DNA from 3 places in the Rhizobium sp. GR12 genome. Region 2 is predicted to be linked to each of the others. Evidence: riboswitches for the same ligand, from Rfam matches in the RefSeq annotation. Region 2 holds a riboswitch; each other region holds the start of a gene.

The links. Region 2 has a riboswitch for thiamine pyrophosphate ahead of thiB (thiamine ABC transporter substrate binding subunit). Riboswitches for the same ligand answer to the same signal wherever they lie in the genome.
Region 1: another riboswitch for thiamine pyrophosphate. It lies ahead of QSK43_RS15440 (ABC transporter permease); the one in region 2 lies ahead of thiB (thiamine ABC transporter substrate binding subunit).
Region 3: another riboswitch for thiamine pyrophosphate. It lies ahead of thiC (phosphomethylpyrimidine synthase ThiC); the one in region 2 lies ahead of thiB (thiamine ABC transporter substrate binding subunit).

What each region holds. Positions count from the first base shown of each region.
Region 1 is NZ_JASXTH010000008.1:106,896-113,819, forward strand. It holds gene QSK43_RS15430 (alpha-glucosidase) at 1-1,784, shown strand, start outside; gene QSK43_RS15435 (pilus assembly protein TadG-related protein) at 1,839-3,128, opposite strand; TPP riboswitch at 3,309-3,411, shown strand; gene QSK43_RS15440 (ABC transporter permease) at 3,540-4,325, shown strand; gene QSK43_RS15445 (ABC transporter substrate-binding protein) at 4,322-5,266, shown strand; gene QSK43_RS15450 (hydroxyethylthiazole kinase) at 5,269-6,009, shown strand; gene thiE (thiamine phosphate synthase) at 5,996-6,658, shown strand; gene thiD (bifunctional hydroxymethylpyrimidine kinase/phosphomethylpyrimidine kinase) at 6,655-6,924, shown strand, end outside.
Region 2 is NZ_JASXTH010000006.1:175,760-182,683, reverse strand. It holds gene QSK43_RS12490 (ABC-F family ATP-binding cassette domain-containing protein) at 1-1,264, shown strand, start outside; gene QSK43_RS12485 (VOC family protein) at 1,357-1,749, shown strand; TPP riboswitch at 1,794-1,904, shown strand; gene thiB (thiamine ABC transporter substrate binding subunit) at 1,944-2,957, shown strand; gene thiP (thiamine/thiamine pyrophosphate ABC transporter permease ThiP) at 2,977-4,617, shown strand; gene QSK43_RS12470 (thiamine ABC transporter ATP-binding protein) at 4,614-5,330, shown strand; gene QSK43_RS12465 (M48 family metalloprotease) at 5,584-6,924, shown strand, end outside.
Region 3 is NZ_JASXTH010000006.1:20,540-27,463, forward strand. It holds gene thiO (glycine oxidase ThiO) at 1-210, opposite strand, end outside; gene thiC (phosphomethylpyrimidine synthase ThiC) at 212-2,035, opposite strand; TPP riboswitch at 2,131-2,242, opposite strand; gene QSK43_RS11780 (acyl carrier protein) at 2,425-2,676, shown strand; gene QSK43_RS11785 (acyl-CoA dehydrogenase family protein) at 2,676-3,857, shown strand; gene QSK43_RS11790 (amino acid--[acyl-carrier-protein] ligase) at 3,862-4,770, shown strand; gene QSK43_RS11795 (DUF1839 family protein) at 4,777-5,760, shown strand; gene QSK43_RS11800 (glycoside hydrolase family 2 protein) at 5,757-6,924, shown strand, end outside.

The sequences.
Region 1 (6,924 bases), on a different contig from region 2:
CCGCACCTGGCCAGGAACCGCGCCTTCATCTGACGCTGGATGGAAATGCCATCCGGTTCACGGCACTGGACGAGACCATCAACCGCCTGTGGCTGCGGGTCGTCGCGGATGAGGACGAGCATGTCTGGGGCGGCGGCGAGCAGATGTCCTATTTCGACATGCGCGGCCGCCGTTTTCCGCTCTGGACTTCGGAGCCCGGGGTCGGCCGCGACAAGACCGCCGAAATCACCTTCAAGGCCGACATCAGCGGCAAGGCGGGCGGCGATTATTACAACACCAATTACCCGCAGCCCACCTGGCTGTCGTCACGCAAATACGCGCTGCATGTGGAAACGAGCGCCTATTCGGTTTTCGATTTCCGTAATGGCGATTTCCATGAAATCGAGATCTGGACGATCCCCGAGCAGATCGAGCTTTTCGTCGGCGAACACTTCACTGATATCGTTTCCGCCCTCTCGCTGCGGTTCGGACGCCAGCCGGAACTGCCGGACTGGGTCTATAGTGGCGCCATCATCGGATTAAAGGACGGCGCCAACTCCTTCGCGCGGCTGGAGAAAATCCGTGCCGCCGGAACCAGGGTCTCAGGCCTCTGGTGCGAGGACTGGGTGGGGCTTCGCCAGACGTCCTTCGGCGCGCGGCTATTCTGGGACTGGCAGGCCAACGAGACCCGTTATCCGCATCTGCGCCAGAAGATTGCCGAGCTTGCCGATCAGGGCATTCGATTTCTCGGCTACGTGAACCCCTATCTCTGTGTCGATGGCCCGCTCTTTCCCGTGGCCGAGAAGGCCGGCTATTTCGCCACCGGCGCGGATGGCAAGACGGCGCTCGTCGATTTCGGCGAGTTCGATTGCGGCGTGGTGGATTTCACCAATCCGGCGGCGGCGGACTGGTTTGCCGAAGAGATCATCGGCAAGAACATGCTGGATTTCGGCCTTTCCGGCTGGATGGCCGATTTCGGCGAATATCTGCCGATCGACATCACTTTGTCGAATGGCATCGACGCCAAACTGATGCACAATGCCTGGCCGACACTCTGGGCCGAAGTCAACGCAAAAGCCGTGGAAAGCCGCGGTAAAACCGGCGAGGCGCTGTTCTTCATGCGGGCGGGCTTTACCGGCGTGCAGGCCCATTGCCCGCTCCTATGGGGCGGCGACCAGTCGGTGGATTTTTCCCGCCATGACGGCCTCGTCTCCGTCATCTGCGGTGCGCTGTCTTCCGGCCTTTTGGGCAACGCCTATCACCACTCCGATATCGGCGGTTATACCAGCCTGTTCGGCAATGTCAGAACGCCGGAACTCATCATGCGCTGGGCGGAAATGGCCGCCTTTACTCCAGTCATGCGCACGCATGAGGGCAACCGCCCGCGCGACAATCTCCAGATCGACCAGGACGAGACGGTGCTTGGTCATTTCGCCCGCATGACGGCGATCTATGTCGCGCTCGCCCCCTATCTGAAATCGCTCTCCACCGAGGCGGCCGAAACGGGCCTGCCGGTGCAGCGCCCGCTTTTCCTTCACTACGAAAACGACCGGCAAACCTATGCCATTCAGGACAGCTACCTCTATGGTTCGGACATGCTCGTCGCGCCCGTCTGGAAGGCAGGGGAAACGCAACGTACGCTCTATCTTCCGAGCAATAGTGAATGGCTGCATCTGTGGAGCGGTGCGCGACACCTTGGCGGACGCGAAGTCACCGTTGATGCTCCAATAGGTGAACCGGCTGTGTTTTATCGTGCCGGCACGCCCTTTGCTGTGCAATTTGAACGGCTTCGCAGGATCGGCTGAATCGTCACATGTTGCGGCGTTCGGGAGATGATTCAATCGCCGGCCAAGCCGCCATCAGCCTGTCAGGCGTGGTGATGTGATGGCTTTCTTGAACAGGACCGTCATCGCGTCGCTGATGCCCTGAGAGGGGCTGACCTCGAAAAACAGGCCGGGGGAAGCGCAGCTCTGCATGCGCGAACCGATTTCCGACTGAAAGGGCAAAATCCAGCTATTGTACCAGTCATTCGTCGGCAGCGGCAGATAGGTGGTATAGAGCACTGCGATACGAAAGCCTTTCTCCTTCAGCTTCGTACAGGATCTGACGTCGATCGGCTCCTGACAGCGCCCGCTCGTCAATTTTTTCGTGCAGGAGGAAGGCTTGTAGCTATCGCCCACACCATCCGAAACGAAAAAAATCACCTTTTCCGGGTTCGCCGAGCTGGCGCCCGTGCCCGAGGTGCCGACCTTGTCGCCGATCTGGGCCAATGCCCGATCGAAGTCGGTCTGCTGGTCGTTATTGTATCCCTGATAGGGAATGGACATCAGGTCGATTTCGCCCGCTTTTTTCTTCGCGGTCTCCAGATCCGAAGTCAGCGGAACAACCTCAAGCAGCTTCGTGTCTTCCGCCCGCTCCCCGAAGGTGTAGACAGCCATGCGATATTGATTGCTGCTTTTGCGCGTGGATTTCGCCGTGTCCATTAGGCTGGCGGTTGCTTTGGCAACCACGTCGATGCGTGTGGTGACCCCAAGGCTCTTTGCCCTAAAATAGTAGCTGCTCGCGTCTGCCACACCATTTTTCACGATATGACAGGCAAAGGCGCATCGATCGCTTGTATTCGCAACCAGCTTGGCGACATCCAGGGGTGTGGCGCCCACTCCCATGGAGGGCGTATTATCCAGCAGAAGATAGAAATCGCTGAAGGTTTCCGTTTCGTATTTGGCTGTGGCCGTACCGCCAACCGAGACAAAATCCTTTCCCAGAAGCCCGGACAGCGTCGTGTTGACGGACGCCCTGAAGCTCACGGATGACTCGACCACATTGCCGTGCTTGATGACCGATACATCGACAGACGTAAGGCTGTAGTCTGCATTTCCCCGCTGGTTGTCATCGAAGAACGCCCGGGCCTCTTCATTGCCGACGGGAATGATACCATCCCCGGACATCTTCTTTGCCGCCTGAATACTTGCGGACGTATCTGCAACAGCCGCCAACGCCGCGGAATCCGCGGCCTGCTGCAAATCGGCTTTGGCCGACATGCCCCGCGAGATATCGAGAGCCACACCGGCAGCACCGCACAGGGGCACCAAGAGCAACGCGGTAAGAATACCAAAATTTCCCGATTTTTCTTGCCAGAAGTTTTTCAAACTCGCCCCCACCCATTCAGGAAGCGGAAGCTAATACAGCGGAATTGAAAAGCGGTTTCAATAGATAACTAATTTTTGATAAACTTATATAAAAGATAACTAATATATTCGCGACGAACCGGCCCGCCTCCGCATTGAAGTTCAAAGTTGACATTACTTCAAAACCCTCCTAGCAAATCAGTCTCTTCCGAGGGGAGCACTGCACAGTGCTGAGATGGCGATGAGCCGGACCCTTGAACCTGATCCGGGTCATGCCGGCGTAGGAACGGAAACTGTCGCGCTAGTCAGCTGCTGCCCTTTCTCTTCTCCGCTTTGCCCGGGTCTCCGTGATAGTCACAGCTGGAGACCGAACGATGATGCTGAAACATCCTTCCCTTCGTAAACGGTGCGGTTGCGTCTGAGGTCCGGCCCATGCGTCCCTCCCACGCGCTGAACGGCGTCTTGCTTCTGCTCATTCTCTGGCAGACAGGGACATGGCTGTTTGCGCCGCCCCGCTATATCCTGCCCTCGCCCGCCGATGTTGCCGCCGCATTTCTACGCCAGCCGGCCTTCCTGTTCGGACAGGCCATGGTGACATCAGCTGAAATGGTCGTCGGGCTTGTGGCAGGCATCGTCGCCGGTCTTCTCGTTGCCTTCACGATCGCGGCAATCCCGCGTCTCGGCCGCCTCGTCTGGCCCATGGTTCTCGTGTTGCAGGCGTTTCCGGTCTTCGTGCTGGCCCCTATCCTCGTCCTCTGGTTCGGCTTCGGCATGGCCTCGAAAGTGGTCATGACGGCGATCATCATCTTCTTTCCCGTCGCCTCCGCCTTCACTGATGGTCTCAACCGCACGGATCGCGCCATCCTCGACGCCGCCTCGCTGACAGAGGCGAGCCACTGGCAGATCCTCACCCGACTGCGTGCGCCGCTGGCGCTCCCCTCGCTCATTTCCGGGCTTCGGGTGGCAGCGCCGCTCGCCCCGCTTGGCGCCGTCATCGGCGAATGGGTGGGCGCGTCGGCCGGGCTCGGTTTCGTCATGATCCAGTCCAATGCCCGCATGCAGACCGACACGATGTTTGCCGCCATGGCCATTCTTGCCGTCATGGCGGTGCTGCTGCGGCTTATCGTCGATCGGGCGACAGCCAATCTGGCCCCATGGGCCGAAGAAACAGAACATTTCATTCCTTTCAAATATTTGCGGAGGCTTTCAGCACCATGAAACGAACTCTTCTTTCCCTCGTCGTCGCGGCAGCAAGCGTGCTTGCGCCCGTGCAATCTCAGGCGGCCGACAAGCTTACCGTGTTGCTGGAATGGTTCGTGAACCCGGATCACGCGCCGATGGTGATCGCGAAAGAACGCGGCCTGTTTGCAGATGCGGGGCTGGAGGTTGAGCTGGTTCCACCCGCAGACCCATCCGCCGTGCCGCGCCTCGTCTCGGCAAAACAGGCCGATATCGGCGTCCACTACCAGCCGAACCTTTATCTCGATCACGAAGCCGGGCTGCCGCTCGTCCGTTTCGGCACGCTGGTCGAAACCCCTCTCAATACCGTCACCGTTCTGGCTGACGGACCGATCAAGAGCCTGAAGGACCTGAAGGGCAAAAAGGTCGGTTTCTCCGTGTCCGGTTTCGAGGATGCGATGCTGAAGCGCATGCTGGAAAAGGACGGGCTGACGAAAGACGATGTGGAACTCGTCAACGTCAACTTCTCGCTCTCGCCTTCCCTGATCGCGGGCAAGGTGGATGCCACACTTGGCGGTTTCCGCAATTTCGAACTGACGCAGATGAAGCTCGAGGGTCACGAGGGCCGCTCCTTCTTCCCGGAGGAGCATGGCGTGCCTGCCTATGACGAGCTGATCTTCGTCACCCACCGTGATCTCGCCAAAGACAATCGCCTGCCGCGTTTCCTCTCCGCCGTCGAGCAGGCCGCGATCTTCATCACCAACCACCCGCAGGAGGCGTGGCAGCTTTTCATCAAGGCCTATCCGAACCTTGACGATGCGCTGAACAAACAGGCCTTTTTCGACACGCTGCCGCGTTTCGCCAAGCGCCCGGCCGCACTGGACCGCGCCCGCTACACCCGCTTCGGCGAATTCATGCGGGACATGCAGCTGATCAAGCAGGCACCGGCGGCGGAAGACATCGCCGTGGAGCTGCAATAATCATGGCGAATAATTTTCCGACAGCGGCAAAGGCCGCAGAGATCTTGGAAAGAGTAAGGCAGACACGCCCGCGCGTGCATTGCCTGATGAACACCGTGGTGCAGAAATTCACCGCCGACGGTATCACCGTCGTCGGCGGCATTCCCTCGATGACCACCTCGCTCGAGGAAATCGGCGCTTTCGTCACGAAAGCCGATGCGCTGACGATCAATCTTGGCACACTCGATGCCGAACGGCGCAAAGTCATACGGTTTGCCGCCGAGATCGCCCGCGCGGCGGGCAAGCCGTGGATTCTGGATCCCGTGCATTGCGATTATTCTCCCTCGCGGCTGGCATTTGCGCGTGAACTGATCGCATTTCGACCCACCATCGTGCGCGGCAACAGCGCCGAAATGAGCCTGATCGGTGATGTTCCGAACGCGGTCAGGATTGAGACCGGGCCGGTCGATCACCTGCGCGATGCCACCCGTGACATCAGGATCGTCAATGGCCACTCGTGGATGGCAAAAGTGACCGGCACAGGTTGCCTTTCGGGCGGTGTCATCGCCGCTTTCATGGCGGTGGAAAAAGATGCGCTGACGGCTGCCGCCTCCGCCCTCGCCATCACGGGTGTCGCAGCCGAACTGGCCGCAATGCACGCAAAAGGCCCCGGCACATTCGAACCGGCGTTTCTGGACGCGCTTTCCGAAATTTCCGGCGAAGACATCATAAACCATGCGAGGATCGAGCATGAACAAGGTTGATTACCGCCTCAACGCGCTGGTCGATGCCAGCCTCGGCGATGTCGCGCCCTTGGCCGAGCTTGCTCTGGCGGCCGCGCTCAATGGCGCGACCATCCTGCAATATCGCGACAAACACGCTTCAACTCGGGAGATGATCGAAAACGCCCGCGCCATTCATGAGGCCATTGCCGGTACCGGCGTGCCGTTGGTCATCAATGACCGGGTGGATGTCGCGCTCGCCTCCGGAGCGGACGGGGTGCATCTCGGCGCTGATGATATGGATGCCGAAACCGCCAGACGCATCCTCGGCGAAAAGGCGATTATCGGCCTCACCGTCAAGAACAGGGCCGATGCCGAACGGGTGGCGGCAATGCCCGCCGATTACGCCTGCATCGGCGGCGTGTTCGAGACCGTATCCAAGGTCAACCCCGACAAGCCGGTCGGTATCGACGGTTTTACGCTACTGCGTGATCTTTTGCGGGAGTGGCGGCCGGAAATGCCGGTGGGCGCCATCGCTGGCATCGATCTTGCGCGCGTGCCATCCGTCATCACCGCCGGCGCAGACGGCGTCGCGGTCATTTCCGCCATCTTCCGCGCAGGCGATATTGCCAGCGCAACCAAGGACTTCCGCGCTGCAATCGACACTGCGCTGAAAGCGAGGCAGCCATGACAGCCATTGCATTAACCATTGCCGGCTCCGATAGCGGCGGCGGTGCTGGCATTCAGGCCGACATCAAAACCTTCTCGGCGCTCGGCGCCTATGCCGCAAGCGTCATCACCGCCATCACCGCCCAGAACACCAAAGGCGTAACGGCGGTGGAGGATATTTCCGTTGCCACCATCGTCGCGCAGATGGACGCGGTTTTTTCCGATCTCGCCATCAATGCGGTGAAGATCGGCATGGTCTCGCGGATCGAAACCATTGCCGCCATCGCC
Region 2 (6,924 bases):
GCTGGATCGCGGCCAGTCCCGCCGTCTCAACCGCGGTTTTGCGCATTTCGAGGAATGGCGCGACAAGGTGCTGGAAGAGGAAGAGCTGGAGCAGCATAAGCTCGGCAAGGCCATCGAGCGCGAAGAACACTGGATGCGTTACGGCGTGACCGCGAGACGCAAGCGCAACATGCGCCGCGTGGGCGAGCTTCAGGCGATGCGCGCGGATTATCGCGGCCACAAAGGACCGCAGGGCAGCGTGCAGGCGACGGCTGCGGAGGTGCGGGAATCCGGCAAGCTGGTCATCGAGGCAGACGCCATCACCAAGTCTTACGGCGAGCGCGTGATCATCGCACCGTTTTCGCTGCGGGTGCATCGCGGCGATTGCATCGGTCTTGTCGGGCCGAATGGTGCCGGCAAGACCACGCTTTTGAAGATGCTGACCGGCCAGCTTCAGCCCGATAGCGGCACGGTGAAGCTCGGCACCAATCTGGAGATCGCGACGCTTGACCAGAAGCGTGAGGATCTCAATCCAAACGATACGCTCGCTCATTATCTGACCGACGGGCGGGGCGACAATCTGCTGGTCAATGGCGAGCTGAAACATGTGACGGGTTACATGAAGGACTTCCTGTTCCAGCCGGAACAGGCCCGCACGCCAATCCGCAACCTCTCCGGTGGAGAGCGTGCCCGTCTTATTCTGGCGCGTATTCTGGCAAGGCCGACCAACCTTTTGATCCTCGACGAGCCGACCAACGATCTCGACATCGAAACGCTCGATCTTTTGCAGGAAATCGTCGCGGGTTTTTCCGGCACGGTCATCCTCGTCAGCCACGACCGCGATTTTCTCGACCGTACCGTCACCTCCACCATCGCGCCTACCAATCCGGACCAACCAGACGGACGCTGGATCGAATATGCCGGCGGTTATTCGGATATGATGGCGCAGCGCAAGGGTGCTGCGGAAGAGAAACGCAAAGCCGAGAAGCAGGAAAAGGCAAAGGCCGCACCTTCGGCTTCCGCGTCGCAGGACCCTTCAAAGGCCAAGGGCAAGCTTTCCTTCAAGCAGAAATTCGCGCTCGAAAATCTTCCGAAGGAGATGGAAAAGACGCAAGGCGAGATCGCCAAGCGTGAGGAGCGCATGGCCGATCCCAATCTGTTCACCAGAGATCCGGCTACCTTCAACATGCTGGCGAAGGAAATGACGAAGCTGCGCGAAAAGCTCGAGACCATGGAAGAAGAATGGCTGGAGCTGGAGATGCTGCGCGAGGAAATTGAAGGCTGACGGCGGTTGCGATTTCTTGACTGGGGCCTCATCCGCCTTTGACAGGGAGATGGAATTGCCGTTTTCTGTGCCGGTTCGGAGGAGTTCAGAAAATGCGCATGATCTTCGTCAATCTGCCCGTCAAGAATATCGAGACATCCAGAAGCTTCTTCACGGCTCTCGGTTTCAGCTTCAATCCGGAATATTCGGACGACCGCACGCTCTGCATGATCGTTGAGGAGAACATCTTCGTGATGCTTCTTCAGGAAGAGCGTTTTCGCGATTTCATCAATGGCGATATCGCCGACGCGACGCACAGCACCGAGGTCCTGACCTGTCTCACTGCGGCAAGCCGCGAGGAAATCGACCGGATGATCGAAACGGCGCTGGCCTCCGGTGGCAGCGGCTGGAAACCCGTGCAGGATCATGGCTTCATGTATGCTGGCAGTTTTCAGGATCCCGACGGTCACGTCTGGGAACTGGTGCATATGGCAGCGCAGAGCTGACGACAGCCATCTTGCCAATCTGAGGCGGCGCGATTACATCTCGTTTTGATCTAACGGGGTGTCTTTTGTATATTCATGCGAAAGGCTGAGAGGCTTGCCAACCCGAAGAACCTGATCCGGTTCATACCGGCGGAGGGATTAGACGGCTTCAAGGCAAGCGGCTATTTCCCTTTTTGTTTTTTGAGGAGATACCCGTGCGCCGTCGTCTTTTCCTGAATTCCCTCATTGCCGCTTCGCTGTTTCTGCCCGGTCTTGCCGTTGCGCAGGACAGACAGGAACTGACCGTCTACACCTATGAAAGCTTCGTTTCCGAGTGGGGTCCCGGCCCCAAGGTGAAGCAGGACTTTGAGAAGGTGTGCGATTGTACGGTCAACTTCGTTGGTGTGGCGGACGGTGTGGCGCTGCTCAACCGTCTGAAGCTTGAAGGGACGGGGTCCAAGGCGGATGTCGTGGTGGGTCTCGATACCAATCTGGTAGCAGAAGCGAAGCAGACCGGTCTTTTCGATATCAGCGGTATCGATGCATCGGCGGCCAAGGTGCCCGGCAATTATAAGGACGATGTTTTCGTACCCTATGATTACGGTCATTTCGCCGTCATCTATGATACGCAGACGGTGAAGAACCCGCCGACCAGCCTGAAGGACCTCGTGGAAGGCGACCCCTCGCAGAAAATCGCCATTCAGGACCCGCGCACTTCCACGCCGGGCCTTGGCCTGCTGCTGTGGGTGAAATCCGTTTACGGCGACAAGGCCCCGGAAGCCTGGGCGAAGCTCAGGAAGCGCATTCTCACCGTCACGCCGGGCTGGTCTGAATCCTATGGTCTCTTTACCAAGGGTGAGGTACCGATGGTGCTCTCCTACACCACGTCGCCCGCCTATCACATGGTCGCGGAAAAGACGGATCGCTATCAGGCCGCAGCTTTTTCCGAAGGGCACTACATCCAGATCGAGGTGTCCGGCCTTCTCAAAAACGCGCCGCATAAGGAGCTTGCGAAACAGTTCCTCGCTTTCACCCTGTCATCAGGTTTTCAGGATGCCATTCCGGAAAACAACTGGATGATGCCGGTTGCGGCGACGTCGAAGCCCTTGCCGGAGGCGTTTTCCAAACTCGTCGTGCCGCAGAAGACCTTTCTGATGGACCCGGAGGAGGTGGCGATGAACCGCAAGGCATGGATCGATGAATGGCTTGCGGCCATGAGCATGAATTGAGCAAGAGGCACACTCGCGCATGATGCTGCGTCGCGATTACAGGTGGTCGATCATTGCTGGAACGGCGGCGTTTGCCGCCGTTTTCCTGTTCATGGCGCTCGCCGTCGCGGCCCTCCTGTCTTTCGATGCCGGTGCATCCACTGCTGGAATCATGGATGCCTATACGCTGCGCATCCTGCGCTTCACGCTTTATCAGGCAACGCTCTCCACCGTTCTTTCCGTCGCTCTTGGCCTGCCGGTGGCGCTGGCGCTTTCCCGTCGACAGGATTTTCCGGGACGGATATGGATCATCAGGTTGATGGCGGTGCCGATGGGGCTGCCGGTCATCGTCGGCGCCTTCGGCATCATCGCCATCTGGGGCAGGCAGGGTGTTTTGAATACGGCCCTCGTTTCTGCCGGTGCAGATGAGCCTTTCAATATTTATGGCCTTTCCGGCATTCTCATCGCGCATGTGTTTTTCAATCTGCCGCTTGCGGTTCGGCTGATGCTGGCAGGCCTTGAGCGCATTCCGGGTGAATATTGGCGGATGGCGGCAAGTCTCGGCATGGGGCCGGTTTCGGTTTTCCGTTTCATCGAATGGCCGGCCGTCTCGCGGCTCGTTCCGGGCATTGCCGGGCTTGTCTTCATGCTGTGCGCCACCAGCTTCACGCTCGTACTTCTGCTTGGCGGCGGTCCGGCGGCGACGACGCTGGAGGTGGCGATCTATCAGGCTTTGCGGTTCGATTTCGATCCGCAGCGGGCTATCGCGCTTTCTGTTTTGCAAATTGCCCTCACCGCAATCCTGCTCGGCCTTCTCGCCTTTTTGCCGTCGCCCGAAGCAGAAATCGCCACGCTTGGTCGTCCTCTTCGCCGTTTCGACGGCAAAGGTGTTGGCGCCCGTCTCTGGGATGGGACGGCAATCGTTCTGGCGGTTCTGCTGATCGGCCTGCCGCTTGTCGCCATAACCGTCTCGGGCTTGAGTGCCGATCTGCCGCGCCTTTTGTCCGCGCCGATCTTCTTGCGCGCAGCGGCCACCAGTCTTGCAATCGCCGCGCTCTCCGCAATCCTCGTCGTGCTCACTTGCATGGCCATCATCGCTGCGCGACAGGCCGTGGGTTCAAGGCGGCACGCGGCTCAGCCCTTGCGTTTTCTCTCCGCCACGCTCGGGGCGGGGTCGTCGCTGGTGCTGCTGGTGCCACCCGTCGTGCTGGGAAGCGGGTGGTTCCTGTTGTTGCGGCCATTCGGTGATGTCAGTTTTTATGCCCCCGTCCTCGTGGCGCTGATCAATATGCTGATGGCGCTGCCGCTTGCGATGCGGGTGCTGGAGCCGGCCCTCGCCAGCCATTTTTTGCGCACTGGCCGGCTATCCGCCAGTTTCGGGCTTCAGGGCTGGACGCGGCTGCGGTTTGCCGATCTGCCGGTTCTGCGGCGGCCTTTGCTCATGGCGTTTTCCTTCGCCATGGCGCTGTCGCTCGGTGACCTAGGGGCGGTTGCCCTGTTCGGATCGGAAAGTTTCGTCACCTTGCCATGGCTGGTTTATAGCAATATGGGCAGCTACCGCACCAATGATGCCGCCGGATATGCGTTCATCCTTGGTGTCGTCTGTCTGCTGCTTGCCGCAGGCGGTGTCTCACGGCAGTCGCAACCGGCAGGGGCGCAATCAGCAAGGGCGAGCATATGACAGGCGGCGATTTTGCAGTGGAGCTGGACAAGGTCAGGCTGAGGCTCGGAACGCAGGATTTCGATCTTGATTGTGCATTCCCGCAGGGCAAAATAACTGCCGTCGTCGGCGCATCCGGTTCGGGAAAATCGACGCTCCTCAATCTCATCGCGGGTTTCGAAATACCCGATTCCGGTCGCGTGCTGATCGGTGGGCAAGACATGAAGGCGCTCGACCCTTCCGAAAGACCGGTATCATCGATCTTTCAGGATAATAACCTTTTCGCCCATCTTGATATCTTTACCAATATCGCGCTTGGCGTCAGCGCCGGGTTGAAATTGCGGGCGGAAGACCGTCAAAGGATCGAGATGGCGCTAACACGCGTGGGTCTGTCGGGTTTCGATAAACGTTTGCCCGGCACGCTTTCCGGCGGGGAAAGACAAAGGGCGGCGCTGGCACGCGCGTTGGTCCGAAAAAAACCGGTCATGCTGCTTGATGAGCCTTTCGCCGCGCTCGATCCGGGGCTGCGGGCGGGCATGACGTCCCTGCTTCTCGACTTGCATGCCGAAACAAAAAACACGGTGGTTATTGTCACGCACCATCCCGACGACATAAGAAAGCTGGCGCAACGGGTGGTTTTTCTTGATCGCGGTCGGGTCGTCTACAGTGGCGCGACCGCAGATTTCTTCGCCACACAAAATGTGAAGGCGGTGGACAGTTTTCTGAACGGCTGATCGCCTTATTTTCGACGCGCGCCGCTGGCAATCGCTTTAGATGACTTCAATGGCGCTAATTTGCACTTGCTAGTTTCAAGTTGTTGCCCGAGAAAAGACGAGAATTATTGCGTTCTTCAGGAATATTCCGGACTTGATGGATCGTTTTTACCGTTTCGACATTCATGGCTCGTTGGGGCGAATCTGTTATTCTGGTCTGCAATTAACGGATGATCAGGAACGTTAGGGGCAGGCATACAGAATGAGAAATAGCATGACTGCACAGTGGAGGCTCTTCTCCCGTTCAGGTCTTCGCCGTTCGGGCAGGGCGATTGCAGCCTGTTCCGTGCTGGCTGCATCCGCTGTGCTTCTGTCATCGTGCCAGTCTCTTTTCAGCCCTGCCTACCAGTCCACGTTGCGCCCATCGGACAATCCACAGACCGTGGAAGAGGTGCAGAAGAACGATCCCCGTGCCCAGATGGGCGCGCGCGAGCACCCCCGCATCGTGGCGAGTTATGGCGGTGAATATCGGGACGCCAAAACGGAACGGCTTGTCGCCCGCATCGCCGGTGCGCTGACGGCCGTGTCGGAAAATCCGCAGCAATCCTATCGCATTACCATTCTGAACTCGCCGGCCATCAACGCCTTTGCGTTGCCGGGCGGCTATCTTTACGTGACGCGCGGGCTTCTTGCTCTCGCCAACGATGCCTCGGAAGTGGCCGCCGTGCTTTCGCATGAGATGGGCCATGTCACCGCGAACCACGGTATCGAGCGCCAGCGCCGGGAAGAGGCGGAGGTGATTGCAAGCCGCGTGGTCGCCGAGGTGCTGTCCAGCGATCTTGCCGGCAAGCAGGCGCTTGCGCGCGGCAAGCTGCGGCTCGCGGCCTTTTCGCGCCAGCAGGAATTGCAGGCGGACGTGATTGGTGTGCGCATGCTGGGCGAGGCCGGTTACGACCCCTTTGCATCGCCACGTTTTCTGGATTCCATGGCGGCCTATGCACGGTTTTCCTCGGCCGATCCCGAAAACGACCAGAGCCTCGACTTTCTTTCCAGCCACCCCAACACGCCGCAGCGCATCGAGCTCGCGCGCCGGCATGCCCGCGCCTTCGGCCAGGAGGGCCAAGTCGGGGATCGTGGCCGCGACTGGTTTCTGGATGGCATAGACGGCCTGCTTTACGGCGACAGCCCGCAGGAAGGTTACGTCCGGGGCCAGACGTTCCTGCACGGAACGCTCGGTATCCGCTTCGACGTGCCGGAAGGTTTCGTCATCGACAACAAGGTGGAGGCTGTTCTTGCGACCGGACCGGGCGATGTGGCCATCCGTTTTGACGGCGTGGCCGATCCGAAACAGACCACACTTGCCAACTACCTGACCAGTGGCTGGGTTGCCGGCCTGATGCCGGAAACCGTGAAGGAAATCCAGATCAACGGTCTGCAGGCCGCGACAGCCCGGGCGACGGCGGACAAATGGGATTTCGACGTGACCGTCATCCGTGTCGGGCAGCAGATATTCCGTTTCCTGACGGCGGTGCCGAAGGGCAACACGCAGCTCGATTCCATCGCCAATGTGCTGCGCACGAGTTTCCGCAAAATGACTCCGCCGGAGATTGCTTCT
Region 3 (6,924 bases), 160 kb from region 2:
CCAGTCGAGCGCCGTCTGACCCAGCGTCAAAACCGGCTCTTCCGCGCTTTCACGCTCACACCAGGGCGCCAGCATGCCGCCGGCATAAAAGGATGCGCCGCGCGAGGCTTCGGCATTGCGCTCCGAAACCTCCACAGTCACGCCGCTGCGCGCCAGTTCGAAGGCCGCCGTCAAACCGGCGACCCCCGTTCCCTTGACAAGAACACGCATGCTACTGGCCGTCTGCCGGGGCCGCGAGCGGCATATAAAGCTCGCCACCTTCCTTGAAGCGCGCGGCCATGGCCTCCAGCCCCTCCTTCTGCGCCTCGGCGCGGATATCGTGGGAAATCCGCATCGAGCAGAATTTCGGCCCGCACATGGAGCAGAAATGCGCGACCTTGTGCGCCTCCTTCGGCAGGGTCTCGTCATGGAAGGAGCGCGCCGTCTCTGGATCCAGCGACAGGTTGAACTGGTCCTCCCAACGGAACTCGAAGCGAGCGCGTGACAGCGCATCGTCACGCACCTGTGCGGCGGGATGACCCTTGGCGAGATCGGCCGCATGGGCGGCAATCTTGTAGGTGATGACACCCACCTTCACATCGTTACGATCAGGCAGGCCGAGATGTTCCTTCGGCGTGACGTAGCAGAGCATCGCCGTGCCGAACCAGCCGATCATCGCGGCACCAATGCCGGAGGTGATATGGTCGTAACCCGGCGCGATATCCGTTGTCAGCGGCCCGAGCGTATAGAAGGGCGCCTCGCCGCAGGTCTTCAACTGCTTGTCCATATTCTCCTTGATCTTGTGCATCGGCACGTGGCCGGGGCCTTCGATCATGACTTGGCAGTCTTTTGCCCAGGCAATTTGCGTCAATTCTCCCAAGGTTTCCAATTCCGCAAATTGCGCCGCGTCATTGGCATCGGCAATAGAGCCGGGCCGCAGACCGTCGCCCAGCGAGAAGGAAACGTCATAGGCCCGGCAGATGTCGCAAATCTCCTCGAAATGCTCATAGAGGAAGCTTTCGCGGTGATGATGCAGACACCACTTCGCCATGATCGAACCGCCGCGCGAGACGATGCCGGTGACGCGGTTGACGGTGAGCGGGATGTAATGCAGCCGCACGCCGGCGTGGATGGTGAAATAATCGACGCCCTGCTCCGCCTGTTCGATCAGCGTATCGCGGAACACTTCCCAGTTCAGATCCTCGGCAATGCCGTTGACCTTCTCCAGTGCCTGGTAAAGCGGCACCGTGCCGATCGGCACCGGTGAATTGCGGATGATCCATTCGCGGATATTGTGGATGTTGCGCCCGGTCGAAAGGTCCATGACTGTGTCGGCGCCCCAGCGGATCGCCCAGACCATCTTCTCCACCTCTTCCGCCATGGAGGAGGTGACTGCGGAATTGCCGATATTGGCGTTGATCTTCACCAGGAAATTGCGGCCGATGATCATCGGCTCCAGTTCCGGGTGATTGATGTTGGCGGGGATGATGGCGCGGCCCGATGCGACTTCCTGACGGACGAATTCCGCCGTCACATAGTCGGGAATCTGCGCACCGAAACTCTCGCCATCGCGGATCAGCGTCTCTTTCGCCGCCTCACGCCCGAGATTTTCCCGGATGGCGATGAATTCCATTTCCGGCGTGACGATACCCGCCCGCGCATAGGCAAGCTGGGTCACGGCCTTGCCCGCCGTGGCCTTGAGTGGCTGGTGGCGCACGGAAAATTCGGGCGTCAGGCGCTCGCCGGTCGCAAAGCCGTTATCCTCCGGCTTGACGTGTCGCCCGTCGTAAGCCGCGACATCGCCGCGCGCCACAACCCATGTATGGCGCAGGCGCGGCAGGCCTTTTTCGATCAGAACGTCATGCATGGGATCGGTATAGAGGCCCGACGAATCATAGACCGTCACCGGTGGTTCGCCCGCCGTCGGGTGGACGGCGATTTCGCGCATCGGCACGCGAATATGCGGATGCAATATTCCGGGCTTGTGAATTTTCGTGGAGGCGGGATGCGGCCCGGTTGTGACAGTAAGCGGGATATTCTTGGCAACGATATTCATCATGAGGCTCCAAAGTTTGACAGTGGAGACCCAGTTCGAGCCGGAATGATGGAAAATACCGACGTGTCGACAAGCGCCCGTAACACGCAATCCGACCCTCGGTCTTTGCACCGTCCCTACGCCAGTATGAACTGGATCAGGTTCAACGGGTCACTGCGCATAAAAGCAGAATCTCAGCCCCTTGACGGGACACCCCTGGTGAATGGCCACAGCAAAAAACACCGCCCGACATTTGTCAAGAGCGCCCATGAACTCTTGGCAAAGATGCGCGGATGGCGCATGCTGCCGTTAGTTGTAATTAACCTAATGGTTTAGGCGAATATTATCGTTTGCAACGTAACGATAAGCATAGACCATCCTGATGTGAAATTCGTGGGAGATACGTCGGAATGAATGCGACTATTCGTGAAATACTGGCAAAATTCGGCCAGCTTCCACCCCCTGTCGATACGATTGCAAATGAAGCGGATCTTTATGCGGCAGGCCTTTCTTCCTTTGCTTCGGTGCAATTGATGCTGGGTATCGAGGAAGCTTTCGATATCGAATTCCCGGACAACCTCTTGAACCGTAAGTCCTTTGCAAGCATCAAGGCCATTGAAGACACCGTTAAGCTCATTCTGGATGGTAAAGAGGCAGCCTGATGAATGTGACCGTAGCGCCGCAGGATGAAACGCTGTCCGCGCGCGCAGGCCGTGTCGCGGCTATTGCCGCCAAACACACGGATGAGGTGGATGTTACCGGCCGCTTTCCTGGGGAAGCCGTCAACGCACTGAAACAGGAACGTTTGCTGGGTATCCAAGTCCCGTCCTCCCTTGGCGGCGAAGGCGCATCCATACAGCAAATCGCCGATATCTGCGCCCGGCTTGGCCAGGCCTGTTCGGCAACGGCAATGATTTTCGCCATGCACCACATCAAGGCCTCCAGCCTTGTGGAACATGGCGAGGCGAGCGCATGGCATGCGGGTTTCATGAGCCGCATCGCCAACGAACAGCTTCTGCTCGGCTCGGCCACCACCGAAGGCGGTATCGGCGGCAATCTGCGCAACTCCATCTGCGCGATCGAAGTCGAAGGCGATTTCTGTCGGCTGGAAAAGGACGCTACCGTCATTTCCTATGGCAGCAATGCGGATGCCATTCTCATCACCTCGCGCGCTCACAAGGATGCCGCGCCCGCCGATCAGGTGATGACCGTATTCCTGAAAAATCAATACACGCTCGAAAAAACCCATGTCTGGGACACGCTCGGCATGCGTGGCACCTGTTCGGACGGCTTCCTGTTCCGCGGCGAGGCGCCGGCGGCGCAAATCTTCCCCAAACCATTTGCGGAAATCGCGGCGCAATCCATGCTTGCAAGCTCCCATCTCCTGTGGAGCGCCGTCTGGTACGGCATCGCGTCCGACGCCGTGCTGCGCGCCCAGTCCTTCGTGAGAACAGCGGCACGCAAGTCGCCCGGCGTCGCTCCACCCGGCGCGATCCGACTTGCGGAAGTTTCCACCAAGTTGCAGGTGGTCAAATCCAACATCATCGCCGGCATCAAGGCTTACGAGGACACCAAGAGCGATCCGGACAAGCTGATGTCCATGGCGTTTGCGGTCGCCATGAACAATGTGAAGATCTGCTCTTCGGAAACCATTCTGGAGATTATCGACCATGCCATGCTGATCTGCGGCATCATGGGTTACAAGAACGGTACGCCCTATAGCCTTGGCAGGCACCTTCGCGACGCGCATTCCGCTCGCCTGATGATTTCCAACGATCGCATTCTCGGCAATTCCGCCAATCTCCTGCTGGTTCACAGGCAGGACACCAGCCTTTTGGGATAACACCATGGACATGCAAACATCGTTTCTCGATCGACTGTTCGAAGAAGGCCTGCTGATTGAAACCGGTGTGGATGGTCTTTATGGGCGCAGCGGCCAGTTCGAGGACGTCATCGCCGCATTCGAACGGCTGATCGACCGCACGGGCGGCGCTGACGGCGCCGAAGCGATCCGTTTTCCGCCGGGCATCAACCGTGCCTATTTCGAAAAGAGCGGTTACATGAAAAGCTTCCCGCAACTGGCGGGTACGGTCCACTCATTCTGCGGCTGCGAACTCGATCATGTGAGTCTGTTGAAATCCATGGATGAGGGCGAGGACTGGACCAAGGACCAGAAAGCCACCGACATCGTGCTGACGCCGGCGGCCTGTTACCCGCTTTACCCGACGATTGCCAAACGCGGCGCCCTGCCCGCCGGCGGCGGGCTTTACGATATCCAGTCCTATTGTTTCCGCCATGAACCCTCCAAGGACCCGGCGCGCCAGCAGCTTTTCCGCATGCGCGAATATGTGCGCATGGGCACGGAAGCCGACGTCACCGAATTCCGACAGACATGGATGGACCGCGGCGTGGCGATGATGGAAGCAGTAGGCCTCGAGGTGACGATCGATGTGGCCAACGATCCCTTCTTCGGCCGCGCCGGCAAGATGCTGGCCAACAATCAGCGCGATCAGAATCTGAAGTTCGAGTTGCTGATCCCCGTTACCTCCGCCACCAATCCGACGGCCTGCATGAGTTTCAATTACCATCAGGACGCCTTCGGCCAGAAATGGGACCTGAACCTGGACAATGGCGACGTGGCGCACACCGCCTGCGTCGGCTTCGGCCTTGAGCGCATTGCGCTGGCGCTCTTTGCGCATCACGGTCTGGATGTGAAAAAATGGCCTGCTAAGGCTGTGAAAACGCTCTGGGGCTGACCATTCATGCGGCAGATTTTTCCGGGCCTCGATCCCAAAAACTATGTGCAGCATCCGCTTCATTCGTCCGACAGAATGTGGCCGGAGACCAATTGCTACATCGATTTGTGGATCGAGGTACTCGCCTCGAAAGGGTTGCCGCCGGAAGCCATGTTCGGTTTCACCCTGACGCAGGATTTTGAGGGCGACCAGTTCACCTTCTTCAAGGTGCCGCTGGAAGATCTCGAAGCGCTCTATGGCGTTCGCGCCACGGAGCTTGCGATCTTCGACCGGGTGGAAAACCACATCGAGGCCCAGCTGGAACGCGGCCGTATCTGCCTGATCGAGATGGACAGCTTCCATATGCCCGATACCCATGGGGTGGGCTACCAGAAGGAACATGGCAAGACCACCATCGCCATCAACCGGCTTGATCTGACAAACCGGGAACTCGACTACTTCCACAATGCCGGCTTCTTCCATTTGTCGGGTGAAGACTTTGACGGCCTGTTCCAGCATCATCTGGCGGAAACCGATCCGCCCTTCCTGCCCTATACGGAATTTGCGAAATTCGCAGACGGCAATCCTTCACAGGCGCATATCCGCAAGACGGCCGAACGGCTGCTGAAGTTTCATTTTTCGAGGCGGCCGTCCGCCAACCCGGTCAGGGCTTTTGCAGCCGTATTTCCGGCCCAGGTGGAAAAGGTCGCCGACAGGCCCTTCGGCTTTTTCCATAAATATGCCTTCAACACGCTGCGCCAACTGGGCGCCAATTTCGAGCTGGCGGCAAGCCACCTCGAATGGCTGGACAAAGACGGTTTTTCTGAAGCCAGGGACCACGCGCTGCGCATATCCGAAGTCGCCAAGACCGTGCAGTTTCAGCTTGCCCGCGCCGTCACGCGCCGCAAGTTCGATACGCTCGCCTCCGTGCTCGATCCGGCTGCGGAAGCATGGGATGGCGTGATGGACGCCCTTGCGGCAAAATTGTCGAACGCCAGCGAGGCCGCGTGAGGACTTATCTTCCCGGCGAAAGCGAAAAGTTGCTGAGCGAAGGCTGGACGCTGACATTGACGCCGGCCGATGCCTGCGAGACGCCCTCCGATATTCCCGCAGCCCTTGAAAGTCTTCACGTATCCGTTCCCGGCACGGTGGCGCAGGCCCTGGAACTGGCCGGGAAATTCGACCGTTTCAACCCGACACCCCTTAACGACAGGGATGCCTGGTATCGCCTGACGATGATTTCCGATGCGCGGGAGCGGGCGATCCTGCGCTTCGACGGTCTGTCGACAATTGCGGAAATCTTCTTCAACGGCGAACTGATCGCCGCCAGCCAGAGCATGTTCGAGAGGCTGGAGGTTCCAGTCCAGCTGACAGGCGCGGACGAACTGTCGATCTGCTTCCGGGCGCTTTCGCCAAGGCTCGAAAAAACCGGCCCCCGCGCCCGCTGGCGGCCGCAGATGATGAACACACAGGGGTTGCGAATGATCCGCACCTCGGCACTCGGATATATGCCGGGCTGGTGCCCGGAAATTCATTCTGCCGGTCCATGGCGGCCCATCAGCCTGATAGGGCAGGAAAGCGTGCTTTGCACGGCCCGGTCCTCACTCGACGAAACCGGCACGGGAACGGGAACGGTCAACATCACCCTCGAGACAAGCCGCGACCTCCAATCCGCGCGGCTCACCTGCGCCGGATACAGCGCCGATCTTTCCAGGGACGAAAACGGCAAGCTCTCAGGCAAACTCAACATACCCGGCGTCGAGACCTGGTGGCCGCACACCCACGGCAGACCGGCGCTGCACGAAATCGTCCTGGAACTGGACGGTAAGCAACATCGGCTCGGCCGCACCGGCTTCAGAAATCTGGAGATCGATTATGGCGAAGATGGCAAGGGTTTCGGCCTCAGGGTAAACGGGCAATCCGTTTTCTGTCGCGGTGCGGCCTGGACGACAGCTGACATCGTGCGCCTGCCCGGAACAAGGCCGGACTATGAGCCGTGGCTCAAAAAAGCTGCCGAAGCCGGCATGAACATGATCCGCGTCGGTGGCACCATGGCTTATGAGACGCCGGAGTTCTTCGCGCTTTGCGACGAACTCGGCATCATGGTGTGGCAGGACGCCATGCTCGCCAACTTCGATTATCCGGCAAAAGATGATGCCCTCCGGCAGCATATCG